One region of the Anaerosalibacter sp. Marseille-P3206 genome, then DNA from elsewhere that is predicted to be linked to it. Evidence: a T-box and tRNA genes for the amino acid it is inferred to sense, from the RefSeq annotation. Region 1 holds a T-box; the other holds one or more tRNA genes.
The links. The T-box of region 1 lies ahead of ileS (isoleucine--tRNA ligase). A T-box ahead of a tRNA ligase gene usually reads a tRNA of that ligase, here a tRNA-Ile.

Region 1 (3,473 bases):
AAATGGATCTACAGTATTTCCTCTAGACTTTGACATCTTTCTTCCGTCTTTGTCTAGTATAAGGTCATTTACAAGCACTCTCTTATAAGGAGCTTTTCCTGTAACAAATGTTGAAATAGCTAGAAGTGAATAGAACCAACCTCTAGTTTGGTCTATACCTTCAGAAATAAATTCTGCGGGGAACAATTCATCAAAGTTTTCACTGTTTTCAAAAGGATAATGATGTTGAGCAAAAGGCATAGAACCACTGTCAAACCAAACATCCACTACATCCTTCACTCTAGTCATAGTAGCGCCACATTTTTCACATTTTATATGAACATCATCTACATAAGGTCTGTGAAGTTCGATATTTTCATCTATGTCTTCTATAGCTTTTTCTGCTAATTCGCTTCTTGAACCTATACTTGTGGTATGATTACATTCATCACATCTCCAAATATTTAATGGGGTTCCCCAATATCTACTTCTTGAAATTGCCCAATCATTTAGGTTTTCAAGCCAATTTCCAAATCTCTTTTCTCCAACAAATTGTGGATACCATTCTACCTTATTATTATTTTCAATTAACTTTTCTTTTAACTTAGTAATTTCAATATACCAACTTGGTTTTGCATAGTATAGTAATGGAGTATGACATCTCCAGCAATGAGGATAGTTGTGAAGCATTCTTTCCTTCTTAAATAGCTTTCCATTTTCCCTTAACCACTGGATTATATCTGGATCTGCATCCATTACAAATTTACCTTTCCAAGGTGTATCTGTAAACTTACCTTCTTCATTTACTGGTTGAAGTACTGGTAGATCATATCTAACTCCAGTATTGTAGTCATCTTCACCAAATGCTGGTGCAGAGTGAACTATTCCTGTACCATCTTCAGTAGTTACATAATCAGCAAGTGAAATAAAGAATGCCTTTTTGTCAGTCTTTATAAATGGTAAAAGTTGCTCATATTCAACATATTCTAAATCCTTACCCTTCATCTCTTCAAGGATTTCATAATCTTCTCCTAATACCTTTCCAGCAAGAACTTTTCCAACATAGTATATTTCATCATTTTGTCTTACTTTTATATATGTTTCTTCAGGATTTACAGTTAGTGACACATTACTTGGCAATGTCCAAGGTGTAGTAGTCCATGCTAAGAAATATTCATCTGCATCTTTTTTCTTAAACTTAGCAATTACTGTTTCAGTTTTTATTTCTTCGTATCCTTGAGCTACTTCATGGGAAGCTAGCCCCGTTCCACATCTTGAACAGTATGGAAGTATCTTGTGCCCTTCATAGACATAACCTTCTTTGAAAAATTTGTCTAATATCCACCATACAGATTCAATATAATTGTTATCTAATGTAATATAAGGATTGTCTAAATCAATTTCATAAGCCATTCTCTTGGTCATATCTCTCCAAAGGCTCTCATATTTAAATACAGATTCCTTACATTTTTTATTGAATTTTTCCATACCATAAGCTTCAATGTCTTGCTTATTGTTTAGTTTAAGCTGTTTTTCCACCTCTATTTCTACAGGAAGTCCATGAGTATCCCATCCAGCTTTTCTCTTCACACGATACCCTTGCATAGTCTTATACCTACATACAGTATCTTTCAAAGTCCTACCCATAACATGGTGAATTCCAGGTTTTCCATTTGCTGTTGGAGGACCTTCATAGAATACAAAACTATTATCTTTGTCTCTTGTTTCTACACTTTTTTCAAGTAGATTTATCTCATCCCAGTAATTTGAAACATTATTTTCTCTTTCATTTACTGGCAAATTTGATAGTTCCTTAAAAGCCATTTCATATTCATCCTTTCTCTCTAATTTCTTGTTAAATTAAAAAATCCCTAAGTCAAAAACTTAGGGACGAATTTATCGCGGTACCACCCACATTATAAGTATACCTTATCACTTCATTTACATAACGCCATAGGCGAAATATCCTACTTATTTCAGATATTTAGCTCCGAGGTGATCTTCATGAAAAACTTAAATATAATCTCTCACCAATTGATTATTTCTCTGTAAATCAGTTTTTTCATTACTCTCCTCATCAAAGCCTTTAAATATTAAATTTACATTTTGATTAATGATATATCAAAATATACTCATTTGTCAAGTCAAATTAATCTATAATTAAATCAAACAATTCTTCCTTAGAGATACCAGCAAAATAGTATTCTAAATCTACATTTTTCAACACATTTTGTATTTCTTCTCTTTTGTATTTTGTGCCAATAATCTTTTCTTCTACATCTTTTAATTCACCATGACCAAAGAAATCTCCATAAAATTTAATATCTTTAACTATTCCATCACGAATATTTAATTTTACTTCTACTTTTCCACTTGCAAATCTTCTATCCTTTTCTATATTGAAAGAAGGAGATGTTCCAAATACCCATTCCCAAGTGCCATATCTTTCTTCAACCAACTTGTTAATATTTGCATAATCTTCATCACTTAACTCATATACCTTTATCTCTTCGTCTCCACCAAACATACGCTTTAATAATAGTTTTTTGAAATCTTCTACTGTTAAATCTTCTTTTAAATGATCAGTTATTTTTGTTACTCTGCTTCTTACTGACTTAACTCCTTTTGACATAATCTTATCCTTTGATACCTTAAGTGCCTTTCCTAGTACCTCTAAATCAGTATCAAAGAGAATAGCCCCATGATGAAGCACTCTTCCCTTGCTCTTGTATTGAGCATTTCCACAGAACTTCTTTCCATCTATAACAATATCATTTCTTCCAGTAAACTCTGCCTTGATACCTAAATCAGCCAATACATCAATTACTGGTTGAGAAAAAGTTTTAAAATCAAAATTGCTAGAACCACTACTTTTAGAAATAATGGTATAGTTTAAGTTCCCTAAATCATGATATACCGCTCCACCACCTGAAAGACGTCTTACTACATTAATATTATTCTCTTTCACATAATTAACATTTATTTCTTCTATGGTATTTTGATGTTTCCCTACTACTATTGTTGGTTCATTTATCCACAACAAAAATATTTCATCAAATTCATCTAAATAGTTAAATACATATTCTTCTAGAGCTAAATTGAATTGAGGTTTATTACAATTATTTTCTATGTATATCATATCTATAGCCCCCCTTAAATTTTATAAAGTACAACAATTTAAATTATAAAGTATTTACTAAAATAATCAAGTTATTAATAATTTTACAATGTCGCATTTAGTCCAGCTACATAACCTGATGACCAAGCCCATTGTAGATTAAATCCTCCACAATCCCCGTCAATGTCAACAACTTCACCTGCAAAGTACAATCCACTTATCAATTTTGATTCCATAGTCCTACCATCTATTTCTCTTGTATCTATGCCACCTGCAGTCACTTGTGCAAAATCAAAAGATTTGCTCCCAATTATATTAAATCTCCAATCTGTAAGTATTTCAGCTAATGAATCTATTTCTTCATTTGAAATATTGG
Region 2 (3,473 bases), on a different contig from region 1:
AATTAAACTTTTCATCTAAATAGGAAGTTTCAACTATATAAGGTTCTAGATCTGTTAATAGAACTTCTAGATTATTTCGCAAAACCTTTAGTTCTTCTAATTCACTATCATCACTTATCATTCTTTCATCTAGATTTTCAAGAAATTTAAGTATTGATTTGAAATGTTTTTCTAGCAATTGTATTTCTTCTTGTGATTGTATTTTATCAAATATATTATCTTTATTAATATGATATATAATATCTAAACAACCAAAAATAGAATAATATATAGACATTTCACCTAATTTACTCAATTGAATATCATTTAATCTCATTAAAATATCTTTTAATTCTTCATCAGTCAAAGTACTTATATCTTTTTCTTTTAGCTCCTTCAGTTCAATTATATCTACCATGTAACTACTCCTTTCAATATCTAAACTTCATTATATAAATTTGATTAAAAAGGAAATCGAATATATAATAATAAAAGACTAATATACATTATAACATGTTTTTTATTAAAGGAGAATTAAAATGGAAACTCTTACATATAAACTTAAATATGATGCCTTGGATATAAAAACATATTTTGATACTCATAATATATGTTTCTTTGATATTGAAACCACAGGTTTTAACAGAAATAAAGATATTGTATATCTAGTAGGTCTCCTCATATATAATGGTAAAGACTATATACTAAAACAATATCTATTAGAAGAAGTTGATGAAGAGAAAATTCTTTTAAATTGTTTAATTAAGGATTTTAATGATTGTGAGTGCCTTATAACTTTTAATGGTGATTCTTTTGACATACCTTTTTTAGATAGCAAATATAAAAATCATCATATTGATTATAAAATACCTATAGAAAAAAGTTTTGACATATACAAGATTATTAAATCAAATAAATATTTATTTGATTTAAAGAACTTTAAGCTTAAATCTATCGAAAAATATTTAGGAATAAATAGAAAAGATACCCTGTCTGGGAAGGAATGTATTGATCTTTTTTATGACTACTTAGATAATAAAAATGATAAAAGTAAAAAATTAATATTGCAACATAATTATGATGATCTATATTACCTTCCTTATGTACTTAAAATATTAGATATAATTGAGTATAAAAAAACTATAGTACTTTCAAGCAATTCTTCAAATAAAATAAAACTTAAAATTGAAGATTTCAAAGTAATAGATGATATGATGAATATTAATTGTATAACAAACTCTATTGAAATTGAACCTCTAATCATATATGAAAGTGATTATAATATTAAGTGGAATACAAAGAAAGGAGTTTTAAATGTACAATTTCAAGTAAATAACGGTATGTTGTCTACCATGGAAAAATGCCTATATATAGATTTACTTGAATTTGATATAGGTCTATCAGTTAAAGATTCTACTAACTTTCAACTACCTCGTAATATAATATTAATCCAAATAGGAAAAGACTTTGTAATGGATAATATTAAAAACATTGTATATCAAATTGTTTATACTTCTACAAAAACATTTTTTAACTAAAAAGTTTAATATCATAATCAAAAAAGAGTAGAGATTTTCTCTACTCTTTAAAAATAAATGGTGCCCAGAGGCGGAATCGAACCACCGACACGGGGATTTTCAGTCCCCTGCTCTACCTACTGAGCTATCTGGGCAAAAGAATGGTGGGCCTTCAGGGACTCGAACCCCGGACCTACCGGTTATGAGCCGGGCGCTCTAACCAACTGAGCTAAAGGCCCCTAATTACTTCATTAAACGAAGTTTTTAGGTTTTATAATTTGTACTTGGTGGGCCTGGGTGGACTCGAACCACCGACCTCACGCTTATCAGGCGTGCGCTCTAACCACCTGAGCTACAAGCCCATGTAACGTTTATACTATTTTCAACACGTAGTGTTAAATTTGGTGGGCGCAATAGGGCTCGAACCTATGACCCCCTGCTTGTAAGGCAGGTGCTCTCCCAGCTGAGCTATGCGCCCTTATTGACTTTTGTAAATAGGCTGGCAGGGGTGGCAGGATTTGAACCCACGGCATTCGGTTTTGGAGACCGACGTTCTACCACTGAACTACACCCCTATAGCCTTTTGATTAGAAAGTTTGGTATGGTGGGCCTTCAGGGACTCGAACCCCGGACCTACCGGTTATGAGCCGGGCGCTCTAACCAACTGAGCTAAAGGCCCAAACTTACTAATGGCGGAGAAGGAGGGATTTGAACCCTCGCGCCCCGTGAAGGACCTACTCCCTTAGCAGGGGAGCCTCTTCAGCCACTTGAGTACTTCTCCTTGCCCTAGTTATTAAAAAAATGGCGGAGAGGGTGGGATTCGAACCCACGCGGGCCGCAAGACCCAAACGGTTTTCAAGACCGCCCCGTTATGACCTCTTCGGTACCTCTCCATTTTTGGTGACCTATCGGCGACTCGAACGCCGGACACCCTGATTAAAAGTCAGGTGCTCTACCGCCTGAGCTAATAGGTCATATATGGCTGGGATGGCAGGACTCGAACCTGCGGAATGCTAGAGTCAAAGTCTAGTGCCTTACCGGCTTGGCTACATCCCAATATTGTGGTGCACCTAGGAGGATTCGAACCCCCGGCACACGGATTAGAAGTCCGTTGCTCTATCCAACTGAGCTATAGGTGCATGGAGCGGGTGAAGGGAATCGGACCCTCGCAACCAGCTTGGAAGGCTGGGGCTCTACCACTGAGCTACACCCGCAAATAATACATGGTGGAGGAGACTGGATTCGAACCAGTGAAGGCGTAGCCAACGGATTTACAGTCCGTCCCCTTTAGCCAACTCGGGAACTCCTCCTTGTTTTTAATCTTTAAAACGGATTAATGGAGCTGGTGAGAGGACTTGAACCCCCAACCTACTGATTACAAGTCAGTTGCTCTGCCAATTGAGCTACACCAGCATAAGCGCTTACGCGCAATTTGCTACCGTAGGTAGCATATTTGGCGACCTGGAAGGGACTCGAACCCTCGACCTCTAGCGTGACAGGCTAGCATTCTAACCAGCTGAACTACCAGGCCACATAAGCCTTACGGCAATTTTCAACACGTAGTGTTGAATTTGGTGGGCGCAATAGGGCTCGAACCTATGACCCCCTGCTTGTAAGGCAGGTGCTCTCCCAGCTGAGCTATGCGCCCCTAACTACACTTGGTAGTTGAAATGGTGACCCTACCGGGATTCGAACCCGGGATACCGCCGTGAAAGGGCGATGTCTTAACCGCTTGACCATAGGGCCATGTATTGTTTAATAAAATTATGGTTGGTCCTATCGGACACTCATATCATAAAACTAAATTATGGTTGCGGGAGCTGGATTTGAACCAACGACCTCCGGGTTATGAGCCCGACGAGCTACCATACTGCTCCATCCCGCGATAGTATTTAATATTAAATTAGGTAATAATGGTGCCGGGAACCGGAATCGAACCGGTACGATCTTTTAAGGATCGCAGGATTTTAAGTCCTG

Region 2: it encodes a tRNA-Ile, which carries the amino acid that the T-box ahead of ileS (isoleucine--tRNA ligase) is inferred to sense. The anticodon was not compared.

The regions. Positions count from the first base shown of each region.
Region 1 is NZ_FUHM01000002.1:908,789-912,261, forward strand. It holds gene ileS (isoleucine--tRNA ligase) at 1-1,803, opposite strand, end outside; T-box leader at 1,863-2,069, opposite strand; gene BQ9840_RS05815 (lipoate--protein ligase) at 2,129-3,118, opposite strand; gene BQ9840_RS05820 (NAD(P)/FAD-dependent oxidoreductase) at 3,202-3,473, opposite strand, start outside.
Region 2 is NZ_FUHM01000001.1:65-3,537, reverse strand. It holds gene BQ9840_RS00105 (hypothetical protein) at 1-397, opposite strand, end outside; gene BQ9840_RS00100 (ribonuclease H-like domain-containing protein) at 519-1,517, shown strand; tRNA gene BQ9840_RS00095 (tRNA-Phe) at 1,576-1,651, opposite strand; tRNA gene BQ9840_RS00090 (tRNA-Ile) at 1,659-1,735, opposite strand; tRNA gene BQ9840_RS00085 (tRNA-Ile) at 1,782-1,858, opposite strand; tRNA gene BQ9840_RS00080 (tRNA-Val) at 1,899-1,974, opposite strand; tRNA gene BQ9840_RS00075 (tRNA-Trp) at 1,997-2,071, opposite strand; tRNA gene BQ9840_RS00070 (tRNA-Ile) at 2,099-2,175, opposite strand; tRNA gene BQ9840_RS00065 (tRNA-Ser) at 2,187-2,277, opposite strand; tRNA gene BQ9840_RS00060 (tRNA-Ser) at 2,299-2,389, opposite strand; tRNA gene BQ9840_RS00055 (tRNA-Lys) at 2,395-2,470, opposite strand; tRNA gene BQ9840_RS00050 (tRNA-Gln) at 2,476-2,552, opposite strand; tRNA gene BQ9840_RS00045 (tRNA-Arg) at 2,559-2,635, opposite strand; tRNA gene BQ9840_RS00040 (tRNA-Gly) at 2,637-2,710, opposite strand; tRNA gene BQ9840_RS00035 (tRNA-Tyr) at 2,721-2,806, opposite strand; tRNA gene BQ9840_RS00030 (tRNA-Thr) at 2,834-2,909, opposite strand; tRNA gene BQ9840_RS00025 (tRNA-Asp) at 2,951-3,027, opposite strand; tRNA gene BQ9840_RS00020 (tRNA-Val) at 3,069-3,144, opposite strand; tRNA gene BQ9840_RS00015 (tRNA-Glu) at 3,168-3,242, opposite strand; tRNA gene BQ9840_RS00010 (tRNA-Met) at 3,305-3,381, opposite strand; tRNA gene BQ9840_RS00005 (tRNA-Leu) at 3,411-3,473, opposite strand, start outside.